DNA from 4 places in the Geobacillus sp. 47C-IIb genome. Region 3 is predicted to be linked to each of the others. Evidence: riboswitches for the same ligand, from Rfam matches in the RefSeq annotation. Region 3 holds a riboswitch; each other region holds the start of a gene.
The links. A riboswitch is a leader RNA that binds a small molecule or an ion and turns the genes downstream of it on or off. The one in region 3 is predicted to bind S-adenosylmethionine.
Positions count from the first base shown of each region.

Region 1: linked by a shared signal. The riboswitch ahead of mtnW (2,3-diketo-5-methylthiopentyl-1-phosphate enolase) and the one ahead of IC804_RS07195 (methionine ABC transporter ATP-binding protein) in region 3 are both predicted to bind S-adenosylmethionine.
Region 2: linked by a shared signal. The riboswitch ahead of IC804_RS14210 (methionine biosynthesis PLP-dependent protein) and the one ahead of IC804_RS07195 (methionine ABC transporter ATP-binding protein) in region 3 are both predicted to bind S-adenosylmethionine.
Region 4: linked by a shared signal. The riboswitch ahead of metK (methionine adenosyltransferase) and the one ahead of IC804_RS07195 (methionine ABC transporter ATP-binding protein) in region 3 are both predicted to bind S-adenosylmethionine.

Region 1 is NZ_CP061473.1:2,889,317-2,893,940, reverse strand. It holds gene IC804_RS14635 (methylthioribulose 1-phosphate dehydratase) at 1-567, opposite strand, end outside; gene mtnX (2-hydroxy-3-keto-5-methylthiopentenyl-1-phosphate phosphatase) at 564-1,226, opposite strand; gene mtnW (2,3-diketo-5-methylthiopentyl-1-phosphate enolase) at 1,223-2,464, opposite strand; SAM riboswitch class I at 2,534-2,640, opposite strand; gene IC804_RS14620 (pyridoxal phosphate-dependent aminotransferase) at 2,738-3,913, opposite strand; gene IC804_RS14615 (carbon-nitrogen family hydrolase) at 4,013-4,624, shown strand, end outside.
Region 2 is NZ_CP061473.1:2,804,903-2,809,526, reverse strand. It holds partial or broken gene IC804_RS14220 (IS1182 family transposase) at 1-375, opposite strand, end outside; gene metC (cystathionine beta-lyase) at 488-1,666, opposite strand; gene IC804_RS14210 (methionine biosynthesis PLP-dependent protein) at 1,670-2,773, opposite strand; SAM riboswitch class I at 2,965-3,075, opposite strand; gene IC804_RS14205 (alpha/beta hydrolase) at 3,263-3,991, shown strand; gene IC804_RS14200 (YjcG family protein) at 4,030-4,551, shown strand; gene IC804_RS14195 (GNAT family N-acetyltransferase) at 4,551-4,624, shown strand, end outside.
Region 3 is NZ_CP061473.1:1,395,905-1,400,528, reverse strand. It holds gene IC804_RS07230 (acyl-CoA dehydrogenase family protein) at 1-688, shown strand, start outside; gene IC804_RS07225 (arsenate reductase family protein) at 810-1,187, shown strand; gene gcvH (glycine cleavage system protein GcvH) at 1,281-1,664, shown strand; gene IC804_RS07215 (YusG family protein) at 1,739-1,978, shown strand; gene IC804_RS07210 (ribonuclease M5) at 2,073-2,432, shown strand; gene IC804_RS07205 (thioredoxin family protein) at 2,483-2,743, shown strand; gene IC804_RS07200 (hypothetical protein) at 2,897-3,244, shown strand; SAM riboswitch class I at 3,320-3,429, shown strand; gene IC804_RS07195 (methionine ABC transporter ATP-binding protein) at 3,522-4,550, shown strand; gene IC804_RS07190 (methionine ABC transporter permease) at 4,540-4,624, shown strand, end outside.
Region 4 is NZ_CP061473.1:1,208,153-1,212,776, forward strand. It holds gene IC804_RS06065 (gamma carbonic anhydrase) at 113-634, shown strand; gene metK (methionine adenosyltransferase) at 757-1,971, opposite strand; SAM riboswitch class I at 2,090-2,205, opposite strand; gene pckA (phosphoenolpyruvate carboxykinase (ATP)) at 2,392-3,978, shown strand; gene IC804_RS06080 (DUF2584 domain-containing protein) at 4,177-4,419, opposite strand; gene IC804_RS06085 (alpha/beta hydrolase family protein) at 4,568-4,624, opposite strand, start outside.

The sequences.
Region 1 (4,624 bases), 1.5 Mb from region 3:
CCACGCTTCCAAATGTTTTTTCGCTTCAAACGCATCACGACCCCAAACGGTAATACCGTGGTTTTGGATCAAAACAGCCCCCGTATCACCGTCGATATGCTTGGCAAATTCATTAGCCAAAGTCGGGATGTCGGCGTAATTGTCAATGATCGGAATGCGCACTTCCGCATTTTCTTCCCAGATGCCAAACGCCTTAATAATTTCTTGACCCGAAAAGACTACTTCCCTGTTTTGAGCGTACACGTCGGAAATGATGTTATTGTCGACCGTATGAACGTGCAAGACGCAGCCGGCATTCGTCCGCCGATAAACCTCGACGTGCAAAAGCGTCTCCGCCGACGGCTTCAAATGCGTGTCTTCCACCGGTTTTCCATCGGCGTCGATGAGCAGAAAATCTTCGCTTGTCTGCTTCCGTTTATCTTTGCCGCTTGCGGTGACAAGGAACGTCAACGGGGCATCGGTCACTTTGAGCGACAAATTGCCGCTTGTCGCAAAAAACCAATCACGGGCGGCGAGCTCAGCTTTCACTTCCGCAAGTTCATTCCATTTTTTCAACATAATGCTCATGCGATCACCTCCAGCCGCTGCAAATGATCCACCACATCAAAAAATGTCGTAAACGGTGCATGCGGCAAATCGAGCTCTTGACATTTCTTAAGCAAGAAATCGCGCGCCAGCACGTAATCCGCTTGCTTCGCCACTGCCAAGTCGGTAATCGAATCACCAATGACGACATGATACCCGTCCGGACGGGCGAGCTTTCGAAGAAGTGACGGCTTGCAACAGCCGCAGCCGTTTTGGCACTTACCGTCGCACGCGTGTGGCCATGTGATGCGAATCATCTCGCTGCTGAAATCGGAGCCATTGCAAAAAATGCGTTCTTTGTCGATCAGTCCGTCTAGCATTGGATAGACAAAAAAGTCGATGCCGCCACTCACAATATAGAGCGGAATGCCTTTCTCTTTCGTAAATGCGACAAACTCTCGAAAGCCTTCGCGCAGGCGAGCGGTGCTAAGCAAAAAGTCAACGATCTCGTCTTTCAACGCCGACGGAAGGAGGGAAAACATCTTTCCGACCCCTTCTTGAACCGAGAGGCGCTCAGCGAGAATGTCGTCTTTCAGCGCTTCCCACTCCGGTGGAGCAAACTGCTTCATAATCGCAATGATGTTGTCATTTTCTGTAATCGTTCCGTCAAAATCACAAAAGAGAACAAGCTGTTTTTTCATGCTTCCACCTCAATCGCGCCCCAGCGGTCGATCGCTTTTTGCAACGCCTCGTTTTCTTTCGCTGCTTCGCGGAGCAGACGGCCGGCAAGAGCCGCATCAATGGCAGCACGAAACGCCTGCCCACCGCCGATCGCCCCGTCCGGATGGCCGTGAATGCCGCCGCCAGCGTTGACAATGCAGTCAAGACCGAAATCGCGGACTAGAAGCGGCACGAGCCCCGGATGAATGCCGGCCGACGGTACCGGAAACGCGCGCGCAAACGGCTCTTGTTCATCGGTGAGCGCCCGAGCAATGCCAAGCGCCTGTTCACGCTCAAGCGCGACGCTGCCATATGGCGATGGGAACAAGACAAAATCAGCTCCCGCAAGCCGCAAAAACTTTCCGAGCAGCAGCGACGGGGCGACCCCGTAAAACTCAGACGGCGTCATGGCACCGCTAAACGCCGGGTGAGCCATGATCGGCACGTTGATATTCTCGTCCTCGCGCAACCCTTGCAAAACATCAAGCCCATAGGTGAACACGTTAAACAAGAGCACATCAGCGCCAAGCTCGGCTGCCCGTTTCGCTTTCTCTTTCAGTTCAAACGTTTTGCCGGTCAAGTTGACGGCGTACAGCGTCCGTTTGCCTGTTTGTTCATACACTTCTTGGAGCGCCGCCTTGCCCGCGGTGATCCGCTTTTCAAACGGCAACAACTCATTGTCAAATAAAATTTCGTCATCTTTCACTAAGTCGACGCCGCCAAGTGCCTGTTTCTTTAATTCGGACGTCAAATACGCCAAATCGCGGCCGATGATACCTTTAAAAATGCTCATCAATAGCGGGCGGTCATATACCCCGACTTTTTCACGAATACCGGCAATGCCAAAACGCGGTCCCGGAAAATGCCGTTTCCATTCGTCCGAAAGCTCAAGATCAAGCAACCTCACTTCACCATCAAGCGACAGTTTGCCAAACGTCGTTGCCAAGAGCGCTGGTAAATCAGCACTAAAGTTGACCGTCGGGTAAGCAATTTTGACGATCGCCCGCTTCAGTCGCTTGCCGAAATACTCGTTCGCCGGACCGCTTTCCCCAAGTTCTTTAATCCCGACGACTTCTCCCTTATGTTTGCGAAGCTGCTCTTGCTCTAATGCCGGCAAATCCGTCCATGTGCCGACCGTCAAGCCGAGCGCAATCCCTTCTGCTTTTTTGCGAATGTCTTTCTCGTCATGCAGCAAATACGTGGCAATCACTGTGCTCATCATTCATCCCTCTTTCCTAAAGAAAAAAGCCTCTTCACTAAGAAGAGGCATCATTCTTCCATGGCACTCTTCTTATCTCTCAGCGTTTCCGCTGCAAGAATTAGCACCGTGCTTGATATGCCAAGCCGGTTGCCGGGCTTCATCGGGCTCGTCCCTCCGCCTACTCTTGATAAGAATCATTGCGTATTTATGAACTTGTCAAACAATTTTGTCGAGTATGGCAAATGTACTTTGAATTATGACAGCCTCTGCCGCTGTTGTCAATCATTTTTTTCAAAACAGCCCGAGACGCCCGATCCGTTCAGCTGCTTCGACAAGACGCGCCTCATCTGTCAACAGACCAACGCGCACATAGCCTTCGCCGTGCTTGCCAAAACCGATGCCCGGAGCGACCGCCACGTGTACGCGTTCAAGCAGTATGTCGGCAAACTCAGCGGACGATAATCCTTTCGGTACGGGAAGCCAAGCGAAAAACGATCCAGACGGTGCCGGCGCCTCCCAACCGATGCGGTGCAAAGCAGAAATGAACGTATTGCGGCGCGCTTCATACAATGCGACGAGCTCCGTGACGCAATCTTGCGGACCGAGAAGCGCCGCGGCAGCCGCCTCTTGAACAGCGCCGAACAAACTGACATACAAATGATCTTGCAACAACTCAATCGCCCGGATGATCTGTTCATTGCCAACGGCAAACGCGACACGCCAACCGGCCATATTGTACGTTTTGGAAAACGTGTAAATTTCAACACCGACCTCTTTCGCCCCATCAACTTCGAGAAAGCTGACCGGCTTTTTGCCATCAAAACCGATCGCCCCGTAGGCGAAATCATGCACAACAGCAATGCCGTACTTAGCGGCGAACGCCACTGTTTCAGCAAAAAACTCTTTCGTCGCCGTCGCCCCGGTCGGGTTGTTCGGATAGTTCAAAAACATCAGTTTGGCCTGATCAGCGATCGCTGCCGGAATGGCACTGTAATCAGGCAAAAATTGCTGCTCGGCGATAAGCGGCATCATTTCCATCCGTGCGCGGGCGAGCGCGATCCCGGACCAGTAGTCCGGATAGCCCGGATCCGGGACAAGCACCACATCGCCCGGATTGACGAGGCAAAGCGGCAGCTCAACAAGACCAGCCTTACCGCCAAACAAAATGGCTACTTCGCGGGTTGGATCCACATCAACCCCGTACTCACGCGCATAAAACGCAGCGACTGCTTTTTTCAAAAATGAGTAACCTTGAAACGGCGAATATTTATGGTATTTTGGATTGGCCACTGCCTGTTGCATCGCCTCAACAATATGGCCAGGCGTCGGCTGATCCGGATTGCCTTGCCCTAAATTAATGACATCGTGCCCGGCCTTTATTTTCGCTCCCACTTTGGCGACAAGCGAAGCAAAAAATTGCTTCGGCAACTGTTCAAGCAGTTCGGAAAAAGGAAATTCGGTCGTCATCGCCCACACCTTCTCAAAAATTTCTTGAAATTCTAGTGCAAAATCATATATCGTAAAAAGCAAAATGTAAAGTAAATTTTTTCATTGAGGTGAAAAACAATGACCATCCGCATCGCTTGCCTCCAATTGGATATCGCGTTTGGTGACCCGCAAAAAAACGAACAGCAAGCCGAAAAAGCCGTGGAACTCGCCGTCAAAGAAGGAGCCGATATCATCGTTCTTCCGGAGCTGTGGACGACCGGTTATGACTTGACGCGCTTAGGTGAAATCGCTGATGACAATGCCGAACGGGCGAAAACGTTCGCCTCCCGATTGGCACAAACATACGGCATCCATTTTGTGGCCGGCTCGGTCGCTAAAAAAACGGACGCCGGCGTAACGAACACAATGATTGTCGCCAATCGAAACGGCCAAATCATCAAGGAATATAGCAAAGTTCATTTGTTTCAGCTGATGGATGAGCATTTGCATTTGCAGTCAGGAAACGAGCCAGGCTTGTTTTCGCTTGATGAGTTGTCGTGTGCCGGGGTCATTTGCTATGACATCCGCTTTCCGGAATGGATTCGCACCCATGCCTTGTCTGGAGCCGAATTGTTGTTTGTTGTCGCCGAATGGCCGCTTCCTCGCCTTCACCATTGGAGGACGTTGCTGATGGCGCGGGCGATCGAAAACCAATGCTATGTCGTCGCCTGCAATCGAGCCGGAAGCGAC
Region 2 (4,624 bases), 1.4 Mb from region 3:
AATTTGATGGAATACATCCGTTCCAGCGAAACGACGCGCATAGTTTTTACTTGGCGTCGAGTGATGAGGAACGGGATCATGAAGACTAAGTCCTAAAAACCAACGGTAGGCGACGTTGGTTCGGATTTGTTCGACGGTTTCACGCATGGAGCGAATCCCAAATACATACTGAATCAAATACATTTTAAACAACATCACTGGATCAATGCTCGGACGTCCATGATCAGGAGAGTAGAGATCTTTCACCACATCATAGATAAAAGAAAAATCAATGGCCGCATCCAGCTTTCTTACCAAGTGATCCTCTGGAACCAGATCATCCAGTTTCACCGTGGTTTCGGTATAGCGCCCATCTTCTTGGTGTGGCCGAAGCATCGTTCCTTTCCTCCATTTCTCCCTCGTCTTACCTTCATAATAAAACAGCTTGTCGACTTTGTCGACAAGCTGCGGCTATGCTGTTACAGCATAGCCATTTTTTTACTTTCTTTCATCGCGCCGGAATCGACGAGCGCTCGTTGACAAATGATAGCGCCTGCTCAAAATCGGCGATCAAATCGTTGAGATCCTCAAGCCCGACGCTCAACCGCAACAGTCCGTCGGTAATGCCGCGTCGCAGCCGCTCGTCTTTCGGCATGGCGGCATGTGACATTTTCGCTGGATACGATAAAATCGATTCAACAGCGCCAAGACTGACGGCGAACACCGGTAAGCGAACGTTTCGGACGAACGTCCGGGCCGCTTCTTCATCCGCCAGGCGGAACGACAGCACAGCGCCGAACCCAGCCGCTTGATTGCGCTGGATCGCATGGCCCGGGTGGTGGGACAATCCTGGATAGTACACTTCCTCTACTTTGGGATGGCGCGTCAAATAGGCAGCAAGGGCGGCCGCTGATTCAGACGACTGTTTCAGCCGGACATGGAGTGTTTTTACACCGCGCAGCACAAGCCAAGCATCTTGGACGCCAAGGACAGCGCCAAAGGCGTTTTGCAATTTGTATAGCTGTTTGCCGAGCTCCTCGTCTTTTACGACCGCCAACCCGGCAACGACGTCGCTATGGCCGGCTAAAAACTTCGTCGCACTATGAAGCACAACATCGACGCCGAGATCCAACGGCCGCTGCAACGCTGGGGTCATGAACGTATTGTCCAGAAAAGTTAAACAGCCATGCGCTTTCGCCAACTTGACGACACCGCGAATGTCGGTCACTTTTAAGAGCGGATTGGACGGCGTTTCCATATAAATGACCTTTGTGTTCGGCCGGATGTTTTCCGCCACTGCTTCAAGGTCCGTCATGTCAACGAACGTATATTCGATACCAAAGCGATTAAGCACCTCGGTAATCATCCGGTATGTGCCGCCGTAGACATCTTCCGTCACGAGCACATGGTCGCCCTTTGACAGGAGCAAAAATGCTGTGGAAATGGCAGCCATGCCAGAAGCAAATGCAAACCCGCGCACACCGCCTTCCAATGCGGCAATCGTTTCTTCAAGCGCCTCGCGCGTCGGATTGCCGGAGCGGCTGTAGTCGTATTTGCCGAATGAGTCGAAATCGAACTGATGGAACGTGGATGCATGCTGGATCGGCACGCTCACCGCCCCTGTATGTCGATCGACTTTCCATTTGTTATGGAGCAATTTCGTCGAAAACGACCATTCCCGTTCCATCGCTCACACCTCTTTCATGTTTTTCAATGCCTGCGCTAAATCAGCGATCAAATCGTCGGCATGCTCGATACCGACCGAGAAACGGAGCAGACGGTTGCAAACACCGTTTTGGATGCGGATTTCTTCCGGAATATCAGCGTGCGTCTGCGTCGCCGGATACGTGATAAAGCTTTCGACCCCGCCTAGGCTTTCCGCGAACGTAATGAGACGCAAACATCGCAAAAAACCGTTCACCCATTTTTCATCGGCAATCCGGAACGACAACATTCCCCCTCTTCCCGGGTATAGCACATCAGTGACCTCTTCGTGTTCACGCAAAAAGGAGCAGATGCGCTTGGCGTTTTCTTCATGCTGGCGCATCCGCAGCGCCAACGTTTTCATCCCGCGAATCAACAGCCATGAATCAAACGGCGACAAAACGGCGCCGATGGCGTTATGGTACTCCGCCAAGCGCTGACAGAGCTCTTCGCCCTTAGCAACAACTAGACCAGCTAAGACGTCGTTATGGCCGCCTAAATATTTCGTGGCGCTATGGATGACAATATCAGCCCCTTGTTCGATCGGGCGTTGAAGCACTGGCGTATAAAACGTGTTGTCAACGATCAGTAAAAGCCCATACCGCCTAGCGAGCTCTGAGACGGCGCGGATATCGGTCTCATGCATAAGCGGGTTTGTTGGAGTTTCCAAAAAGATTGCTTTCGTCCGTTCCGTGATTTTTTCTTCCACGGCATCCAAATCAGCAAAATCAACGTAATGAAATCCGAGGCCGTATTTACGCCAGCCGCGCTCAAACAGTCGGTACGTGCCGCCGTAAAGGTCGGCCGATACGAGAAACTCGTCTCCGCTCTCAAACAAGGCGAGCACTGTCTGAATGGCGGCCATGCCGGAACTGAACGCATAGCCTTGGTCACCACCTTCAAGCCTCGCGATCGCCTCTTCGACGATTTTGCGCGTCGGATTGCCGGTGCGGATGTAGTCAAACCCGGTGGACTCTCCAATGCCGGCATGGCGGTAGGCGGTGGAAAAATAAACCGGCGGGTTGACCGTCCCCGTCACCGTTTCGCTCCGATTGCCAATTTGCGCCAACAATGTCTCCAGTTTCTTCATCTCATCTCTCTCCTTCTGCCGAAAAATTCCCTTCCGACGGATAGGGTGTCTGAAGCGTACCGCTGCTTGTCTCGGCAGCCAAGCACCTCGTTTTCGGATCGACTCACAAGTCAGCGGATCAATCACCCAAAAAAAGGAAAATAAAAAAGTCTTCTAAGAAGAAGACTTTTCCATATCCATGGTCACGCTTCTTCTTATCTGCCGAATTGAATACTCAATTCGCTGGATTTAGCACCTGGCCGATTTCCGGCTGGTTGCTGAAGCTTCACAGGGCCAGTTCCCTCCGCTTCTCTTGATAAGAATAGGACGTATATTCAATTTTGTTAATTTATAAAAAAATGTAACGCATTCCGGCCGTTTTTGCAAGTCATTTTTTTGACATTGGCAATGTTCGGCAAATTGATGAAAAATTCGAGCCCTTCATTAACATCTTTTCGCCCAAATATGTTACAATAACAGGTGAACTTACCGTTTTCATGGAGGATGGTCATGGCAATCGCAGCAGGAATAATGCGTGATTATGCGCTTTACAGCGGAGAACTTCAAGAGAAAATCGAACTACTTGTTTATTTGCCAAGCAATTTTTCTCCGCTTCACAAATATTCTTTACTAATCGCTCAAGACGGCAAAGATTATTTTATGTATGGAAAAGTGAAACGCGTCATCGAAACGCTCATGGAGGAAGGAACGATCGACCGGACGATCGTCGTCGGCATCCCATATCGGAATGTGAACGACCGCTACGAGAAATATCACCCAGCGGGGCAAAAACACGAAGCGTACATTCGTTTTTTAGCTCATGAACTCGTTCCGTTTTTGGACCATGAGCTACCGACCTATCAAATGGGCAAAGGCCGGGCGCTGATCGGCGATTCGCTCGGTGGAACGATCTCGTTGCTAGCTGGATTGTTGTATCCGCATACATTTGGAAACATCGCCATGCAGTCCCCTTATATCGATGACTCAGTGCTGGCGCGTATCCGCGCGTTCCGTGATCCGTCACTTCTTTCGATTTACCATTCCGTCGGCACGGAAGAAACAGCCGTGAAAACAACGGACGGCCATGTGCGCGACTTTATTACACCAAATCGGGTGGCGCGAGACTTGTTTATGGAAAAACAATTCGCCTATACGTACCATGAGTTTGCCGGCGGTCATGCGTGGACGTATTGGCAGCCTGACTTACCGAGAGCTGTATCCGCTATTTTGTCGCTGTAAACACATAGAAAAACAACCATCTAAGGAGGGAAATCGGGATGAAGTACGGCATTGTATTATTTCCATCAAAATGCATTCAAGATTTTGCCAACTCTTACCGAAAACGGTATGACAGCCATTACGCTCTTATTCCGCCGCACATCACGTTAAAATATCCGTTTGAAGCGAATGAGGGGCAATTGAAAGAGATGACGAAAGAATTGCACCGTATCGCAGCGGAAACTCCTCCAATCCCCATCAAAGTGACAAAATTCAGCTCGTTTTACCCGACGAGCAACATCATTTATTTGAAAGTGGAGCCAAACGACGTGCTTAAGCACCTCCATGAACAGCTGCACAGTGGCCTGTTCGCCGGCAAGCCAGAATTTGCATTCGTGCCGCACATTACGATCGGCCGTGATTTACCGGGGGCGGAATACGCCGATGTCTACAGCCAAGTGAAGCTGCAACACGTACATTTTGAAGAGACGATCGACCGCTTCCATCTCCTTTACCAGCTCGAAAACGGATCATGGACCGTGTATGACACATTTGTCGTTGGAGGAAAGGAAACGGTATAATGAACATCGCCATTGGAACAACAAAAGATCGCTCCTTGTACGAGGACGCTTTGCACGTCCGCCGGCTCGTATT
Region 3 (4,624 bases):
TGAAGTGCTCGATTACATTGTTGATGAAGGGGTACAAATTCACGGCGGCTACGGCTTTATGCAAGAGTATGAAATCGAGCGCGCTTATCGCGATTCGCGCATTAACCGCATTTTTGAAGGGACGAACGAAATCAACCGCCTGCTCGTGCCGGGCATGTATTTGAAAAAAGCCATGAAAGGCGAGCTGCCGCTCTTCCAAAAAGCGCAACAGCTGCAAGAAGAGCTCATGATGATGACGGCCGAGGAACCGGGTTCAGGGGTGCTTGAGCAAGAGAAATATTTGGTGCGCAACGCGAAAAAGATCGCTTTGATGGTCGCTGGCTTAGCGGTGCAAAAATACGGTCAACGGATCGAGGAAGAACAAGAAGTGCTTGTCAATATCGCTGATATCGTTTCCAACATTTATGCGATGGAATCGGCGCTTTTGCGCACAGAAAAAGCGATTCAAGCGAGCGGGGAAGAGAAAAACAAGCAAAAAGTGTTGTATACGCAAATTTTCTGCCAAGAGGCGTTCAATGAAATCGAAGCCCATGCGAAAGAAACGCTCGTTGCCGTGGAGCAAGGCGACACACTTCGGATGATGCTCGCCGCTCTCCGTCGGTTGACGCGTCATACCCCGATCAACGTGATCGCGAAAAAACGCGAAGCGGCTGCAGCCCTCATTGAAGCGGAACAGTATATTGTGTGATAATAGGAAGTACCAGGTTTGTCCTGGTACTTCTTTCTGTCAGAAGCAGATAGCAATGGTTCGGAAAAACGGGGACAACCGATCAATTGTTTCCGTTAACAGTTCTAGAGGAGGGACGGCCATGGCGTTGACGTTGTATTGGTATCCGAAATGCGGGACGTGCCGGAAGGCGAAGCGGTGGCTTGATGAGCACGGGATCGAGGTGCAAACGGTGCATCTTGTCGATGAGCCGCTGACGAAAGAGGAGCTCGCCCGCTTGCACCGTCAAAGCGGGTTGCCGCTTAAAAAATTTTTTAACACAAGCGGGATGAAATACCGCGAACTCGGATTAAAGGACAAGCTTAACGGCGCATCGGAAGAAGAGATGCTTGAGTGGCTTGCTTCGGACGGGATGCTAGTAAAACGGCCCATTTTAACGGGCGGCGAACGGGTTGTTGTCGGGTTTCGCGAGCAAGAGTACGAATCGTTTTTCGCCGGACGCCTGTCGGCAGAAAGATAAAAAATTTTAATAAAATGCGACGAACTCGGTGAGTTTTTGTCCAAAATCGGTTATGATGAAAAAGGAGATAATTTGTCGCAATGGAGGGATTCCATGAACACGCCAAAAGAACTTCGCTATTCAAAAGAGCATGAGTGGGTGCGCGTCGAAGGAGACAAAGTGCGCATCGGCATTACCGATTTTGCCCAATCAGAGCTTGGCGACATCGTGTTTGTTGAGCTGCCGGAAGTTGGAACGGAAATTACGGCGAATGAGCCGTTTGGTAGCGTCGAATCGGTGAAAACCGTCTCGGAACTGTATGCGCCGATCAGCGGCACGATCGTCGAAGTGAACGAATCGTTAAATGACAATCCGGAATATGTGAACGAATCGCCGTATGAAAAAGCGTGGATGATTGTTATTGAACCGAAAGATTTAAGCGAAGTCGACAACTTGTTGACGGCTGAACAATACGCGGCGATGGTGAACGAAGGATAAACGTTCCTGCAATCTTCGCCCCCGATCCGGACACCCTATACATACCGGAACTTGATTAAAAAGGGGGGCTCCCGATGGCGCTGCAATCAACGCGCATCGATATTACGGATCGGGTAACCGGCAAGCTGAACGGCCGCTCGCTGGACTTGTACGAGGAAGGCGAGCTCATCGGACGTCTTCCTCTTCCGGCAGCGGGCGTTCAGTTGAAAAACGGGTATACCGAGCAGAACGGAAAAATCTATAAAGATGTGACCGCTACCGTTGAACCGGATCAAAAATATGTCGATTGCGACGGGGAGGCGGGTTGGTGTTAAAAGGCAACGGTGGATGGCCGTTGCTTTTTTTCAACTTTTTGTTGGCGCAGAGCATACAATATGGTAACCTTTTTTGAAGTTAGGTGGGTCGGACATGCGACGGGCAGAAAAAGTGATTATTGTAGAAGGGCGATCGGATAAACAAAAAGTGTCAGCCGTGCTGAACGAACCGGTCGTCATTATTTGTACGAACGGCACGATCAGTGATTCGCGCCTTGAGGAGCTGGCCGACGAGCTTGAGGGTCAGGACGTGTACGTGCTGGCAGACGCTGATGAAGCAGGAGAAAAGCTGCGCCGGCAATTTCGACGGATGTTTCCGGAAGCGGAACACATTTATATTGACCGGACGTACCGCGAAGTGGCCGCTGCTCCGCGTTGGCATTTAGCCCAAGTGTTGCTGCGCGCCCATTTTGACGTCCGCATCGACTCGTTAATGAAGGGAAGAGGCGAGTGAAACCGATTGAACGAACAGAGATACAACAGACAATCACTGAACAGCCGCTTATGGCTCTTTATTTGTACACCCCGCTGTGCGGCACGTGCCAGCTGGCGAAACGAATGTTGACGGTGGTGGAGGAGTTGTTTCCGGCGCTGCCGTTTTACGAAACAGACGTGAATTATATCCCGGAGCAAGCAGTCGTTTGGAAAATTGAAAGCGTTCCTTGCTTGCTTCTTTTTGTGGACGGAACGATGGTGGGCAAATGGTATGCGTTTCATTCCGTTCCGTACTTGTATGAGGAAATTCAAGCTCGGTTGCCGCGCTGACTACCTGCCTTTTTTTGACGCCATTTGACATATTTCTTTGGAAATGACAAAAATAGCGTTGGTTCGCCACAATGACTGTCGAGATTTTTGTAAAGGATTCCTCCCCCTCCGTATGGAAATAAAGGGAACAAAGGGAAATGGGGGGGATGGTCAATGGAAATGCATCAGTTAGTGGGACAGTTTATGGAACGGATGCAAACGTTGCGTCATTTGTTGCCGATTTTGCCGGATGAGCAGTTGTATGTTCGGTTTGAGAGTGAAGAAGGTGTTGCTTTGTTGGCGATCGGCAAGGAGCCGACTGCCCCAGAGATAGGAAATGACGAACGCCACACGTTAACGGTGCGCGGTTCAAAGAAAGCGCTTGAATCGCTGCTGAGCGGCGAGCTGAAGCTGCAGCAGCTCGTCCGGCTGCAAGAAGTGTCTGTGTCGGGAAGCTTTCGCCACATGTTGCTGCTTGAATCTCTCCTCCATTTGGCCAAGCCGTATCGTCATGTTGGGTAAAAAATTTTGTTGACACCGTTCGACATACAATGATACAATCACACTCGTAATCAATTGAATAGGCAAATGGTTGTGCTCTTATCAAGAGAGGTGGAGGGATGTGCCCAATGAAGCCCGGCAACCGTCAGCGAGTCTGCTGAAAAGGTGCCAATTCACACAAAGCGGCCTGCTTTGAGAGATAAGAGACGGAACGGTAGACAAATACCTTTCTGTTCTCTGCGGGCAGAAAGGTTTTCTTTTTGCGCTCTGTTGCCTTGGGAAGAAGGAAGGTGAAACGGTGATTCAACTTAAACAAGTGACAAAAATTTATCATGCGGCGAATGGATCGGTAACAGCTGTCGACAATGTGTCGCTCGATATTCGCGAAGGGGAAATTTTCGGGATTATCGGTTACAGCGGCGCGGGGAAAAGTTCGCTCATCCGGCTGTTAAACGGGCTGGAAAAGCCGACGAGCGGCCAGGTGGTCGTCGCCGGCCGCGATATGGCGCGCATTAAAGGACGGGAGCTGCGCAAGGCGCGCCAAGAAATCGGGATGATTTTCCAGCACTTCAACTTGCTTTGGTCGCGTACGGTGCGGGAAAATATTGCGTTTCCGCTCGAGATCGCCGGCGTTCCGAAAGAGGAACGGCAAAAGCGGGTTGATGAGCTCATCCAGCTTGTTGGGCTCGCCGGGCGGGAAGACGCGTATCCGTCGCAGTTAAGCGGCGGACAAAAACAGCGGGTCGGCATTGCTCGGGCGCTTGCCAACAACCCGAAAGTGTTGCTTTGCGATGAAGCAACATCGGCATTGGATCCACAAACGACGGATGCGATTTTGGACTTGCTTGTCGATATTAACAAGCGGCTCGGGCTGACGATCGTGCTGATTACGCACGAAATGCATGTGATCCGTAAAATTTGTGACCGCGTGGCGGTGATGGAAAGCGGCAAAATCGTCGAGCAAGGCGAAGTGTTGCACGTCTTCCGCAACCCGCAACAGCCGATTACGAAACGGTTCGTTCAACAACTGATCGAACCGGAGGAAACGGAAGAGGCGGTTTCCCATTTGTTCGGCCAATACCCGAACGGGGTGATCGCGCAGTTGACATTTGTCGGCGAAGCAGCTGGCCAGCCGCTCATCACGCAAGTCGTTCGGCAATTTACGGTTGAGATCAACATTTTGCAAGGGAAAATTTCGCAAACTCATCAAGGCGCCTACGGTGTGCTGTTTGTGCACATCGACGGCGCGGCGGACGAAATCGCCCGGGTGCTTGACTATATTCGCAGCCAGCAAGTGGCGGTGGAGGTGATTCATGATGCTCGCTAACCTCCTGCCGAACGTGCAATGGGAGACGATGTGGGCGGCGACGGTCGAGACGTTGTACATGACCGGGATGGCGG
Region 4 (4,624 bases), 190 kb from region 3:
AACTGTGGAAAACTGCTTTGGTCATCATCTATTTCATTCCGTTTACGAACGGCAGACAACTTTGTAAAATAAGAATGAGCTGACGATTTCGCAAAAGAAAGGAACGAAAGCGATGATTTATCCATACAAAGGAAAAACACCGCAAATTGCCCCGTCCGCCTTTATCGCCGATTATGTGACGATCACCGGCGATGTCACGATCGGCGAGGAGACGAGCATCTGGTTTAACACCGTCATTCGCGGTGACGTGGCGCCGACCATTATCGGCAACCGGGTCAATATTCAAGATAACTCAATTTTGCATCAAAGTCCAAACAATCCGCTCATCATTGAAGACGGCGTGACCGTGGGCCATCAAGTCATTTTGCACAGCGCCATCGTCCGGAAACACGCCCTCATCGGCATGGGCTCGATCATTCTTGACCGTGCGGAAATCGGCGAAGGAGCGTTTATCGGCGCCGGCAGCTTAGTGCCGCCCGGCAAAAAAATCCCGCCGAACGTGCTCGCCCTCGGCCGGCCGGCGAAAGTCGTCCGCGAGCTGACGGAAGACGATTTCCGCGAAATGGAACGCATCCGCCGCGAATATGTAGAAAAAGGACAATATTACAAGGCGCTCCAACAAAACAGAAGCTGACCTGCCATCTTTTCACAGCGGCTAAAAAGGACAGAACCAACAACAGCACGCTTCATTTCGATGTCTATATAAAAAGAAACGGAGGAAGACTCACCTTAGTGCAGTCCCCCTCCGTTTTTCATTTATTCGTTTTTCGCTAATGCCAGTGCTTGCTCTTTCAGCACCGCTGCTTTATCCGTGCGCTCCCAAGGCAAGTCGACATCCGTGCGCCCGAAATGGCCGTAAGCCGCTGTTTGTTTATAAATCGGACGACGCAGATCCAGCATTTTGATGATGCCAGCCGGGCGAAGATCGAAGTTGTTGCGGACAACTTCAATTAAAACGTCTTCCGACACTTTGCCGGTGCCAAACGTATCAATCGAAATCGATACCGGACGAGCGACACCGATGGCGTAAGCAAGCTGCACTTCGCACTTGTCGGCCAGTCCGGCCGCAACAATGTTTTTCGCAACATAGCGAGCCGCATATGCTGCCGAACGGTCAACTTTCGTCGGGTCTTTCCCCGAGAATGCACCGCCGCCATGGCGAGCGTAACCACCGTACGTGTCAACGATGATTTTCCGCCCTGTCAGTCCAGCGTCCCCTTGCGGACCACCGATGACGAAGCGGCCGGTCGGGTTGATGAAATATTTCGTGTTCTCATCCAACAACTCCGCCGGAACAATCGGCTTGATGACGTGTTCTTTCATATCGCGTTCGATTTGGTCGTGCTCAATTTCCGGATGATGCTGCGTTGAAATGACAATCGTATCCACGCGCACCGGTTTGCCGTTTTCATCATATTCGATCGTCACTTGCGTTTTGCCGTCTGGACGCAAGTATGGCAAAACATCCGTTTTGCGCACTTCGGCCAATCGACGCGAAAGACGATGGGCAAGCGAAATCGGGAGCGGCATAAGCTCTTCCGTTTCATTGCAGGCAAATCCAAACATGAGCCCTTGGTCGCCGGCACCGATCGCTTCAATTTCTTCGTCAGTCATCTGACCTTCGCGTGCCTCAAGTGCCTGGTCAACCCCCATCGCGATATCCGGCGACTGCTCGTCAATGGCCGTCAACACCGCGCACGTATCGGCGTCAAACCCGAACTTCGCGCGCGTATAGCCGATCTCGCGGACCGTATCGCGAACGATGCGCGGAATATCGACGTACGTCGAGGTCGTAATTTCCCCGCTAACAAGCACGAGACCTGTTGTGACGCTCGTTTCACAAGCAACACGGGCGTTCGGATCTTTTTCTAAAATGGCATCCAAAATGGCATCCGAAATTTGGTCACAAATTTTATCCGGATGCCCTTCTGTTACAGATTCTGAAGTGAACAAGCGGCGTTTGGCTGACATTCGGCTCATTTCCTCCTCTTGACATAATGTGGCGATACGGAACTCGTTTCCCTTCATATAAAAAAACCTTTCCTGTCACGGTGAGGAAAGGTCATTGCAATCATATTGCTTCCTTTCACTCTTATCGTTCAAGGACCACGCCTTGCCACAGGTTAGCACCTTTTCACATATTGTAAAATTGTGACGGTTGCTGGGTTTCATCGGGCCTGTCCCTCCACCGGCTCGGGATAAGAGTATCCGTTCAATGACTTATCTTATCGTAATGAAATAAGCAAAGTCAACCGCAGAAACAAATTTTTTATTATCTGAAAAATAGGCCAAACTAAGTTTAAAAAACCTACACAATTAGTATGGACTATTAATAAAAATGTGTTATACTATTTTCAAGAGGAATTCCAATAAAAAAGGCAGGTTGTGAACATGGGGATCGCAAAAATGACCAATAAGCTTTCTTTGCTGCTGCAAAAACCGTACGTACATCACCAGTTGTCCGTTGCTGAGCTCGTCGAAAAAGTGCTGCACCGAAACGAAGGGCGGCTGACGCACACTGGCGCTGTCGCCGTCACGACCGGTAAATATACCGGACGGTCACCGAAAGACAAATACATCGTTGAAGAACCGTCGACGAAACAGAACATCGATTGGGGAACGGTCAACCAACCAATGGCACCGGAGACATTTCAAAAATTATATGATAAAGTGCTCGATTATTTAATGAAAAAAGATGAACTGTTCGTCTTTAAAGGCTTCGCCGGCGCTGACCCGAAAGCGCGGCTGCCGATTCAAGTGGTGAACGAATTCGCTTGGCACAACTTGTTTGTCCATCAGCTGTTCATCCGTCCAAGCGCGGAAGAACTCGCCGACCATGAACCGCAATTCACCGTCATTTGCGCGCCGAACTTTAAAGCAGACCCGGCCGTTGACGGGACGCGTTCGGAAGCGTTTATCATCATCTCGTTCGAACAGCGCACCGTCTTGATCGGTGGAACGGAATATGCGGGCGAAATGAAAAAATCGATCTTCTCGGTCATGAACTATTTGCTGCCGGAACAAGGCATCTTGCCGATGCACTGCTCGGCCAACGTCGGTCAGGAAGGCGACGTCGCCCTCTTCTTCGGCCTGTCGGGAACCGGGAAAACAACGCTCTCGACCGACCCGAAACGCCGCTTGATCGGCGATGACGAACACGGCTGGTCGAGCCGCGGCATTTTCAACATCGAAGGCGGCTGCTATGCGAAATGCATCAACTTATCGCGCGAGAAAGAGCCGCAAATTTTTGATGCCATCGGCTTTGGCGCCGTGCTTGAAAACGTCATTCTCCATGATGCGACACGGGTTCCGGATTACGATGACGGGACATTGACGGAAAACACGCGCGCGGCCTATCCGCTTCAGGCGATCAAAAACATCGTTGACCCAAGCGTTGCCGGCCATCCGTCGACCATCGTGTTCTTGACGGCCGATGCGTTTGGCGTCTTGCCGCCGATCAGCAAGCTGACGCGCGAACAGGCGATGTACCATTTCTTAAGCGGCTACACAAGCAAACTCGCCGGCACCGAACGCGGCGTCACTGAACCGGAAGCGACGTTCTCGACATGCTTTGGCGCGCCGTTTTTGCCGCGCCCGGCCGTCGAATACGCCGAAATGCTCGGGCAAAAAATCGCTGAGCATAACGTCCGTGTCTTTTTGGTCAACACTGGTTGGACAGGAGGACCATACGGCGTCGGTAGCCGAATGAAGCTCGCCTACACCCGCGCGATGGTACAAGCCGCCGTCGAAGGGGAGCTTGACAACGTCGAAACGGTCCAAGACCCGATTTTCGGTCTTGCCATCCCTGCCCACGTCCCGGGCGTGCCAGATGACGTCTTGCGTCCGCAAAACACATGGGCAGACAAACAAGCGTACGAACAAAAAGCGAAAGAACTGGCGGAAAAATTCCGCGCTAACTTCCAAAAATTCGCTCACATCGATCCGTCCATTGAAAAACTCGGTGGACCGCTCGTTTAACAAACACCCGGCCGGACAGGGAACATCCTGTCCGGCCGTTTTTTCTGTTCTTTCCTCTATTTCGGTCTCCGTGATTCTCTTTCTCTTTGACAAGCAGGGCCTTTTTTCCTCTTATCTATGGCAAGGCGCAAACCGTCCTTCGGTTTGCGCCCCTGCCTGATGGACCAATTCCGCGCTCATTTGCCCGACGCTTCGTGTTCAATTGGTGGAATACAAGCTGACGAGCTCATACGTAACCGTTGTCTTGTTATCTTCCCATTCGAGCTTTCTTACGACCGCGATGCCGCTCGCTTCGCTTTGCAGCGTCCGGCGCACTTCAAGCGGCACGTCAAGCGGGTATAAGCGGTAGCCTTCTTTTTCGAGCACAAACAAATTGCCTTGAACGCGCTGTTCTTTTCCTTTTGTGACAATGAGCGTCTGCAGCTCCATCGGCATGCCCATCGTTTCCGACCTCCTTGCACCTGATCGATTCGTTTATAGCCCACGAAGCCGTCCTCCCAACGTCATCGTTTTCTGCCAATGGTGATGTTGGCAAGCTCCCGAGGCTTCTTATGAGCGGTTTCCTCAACATCCTTCCCATCCTATCGTATCATACCGTCGGTTGTTGTTTCATCCATTCCGTGAGCCGTTGCACCGTCTTTCGATT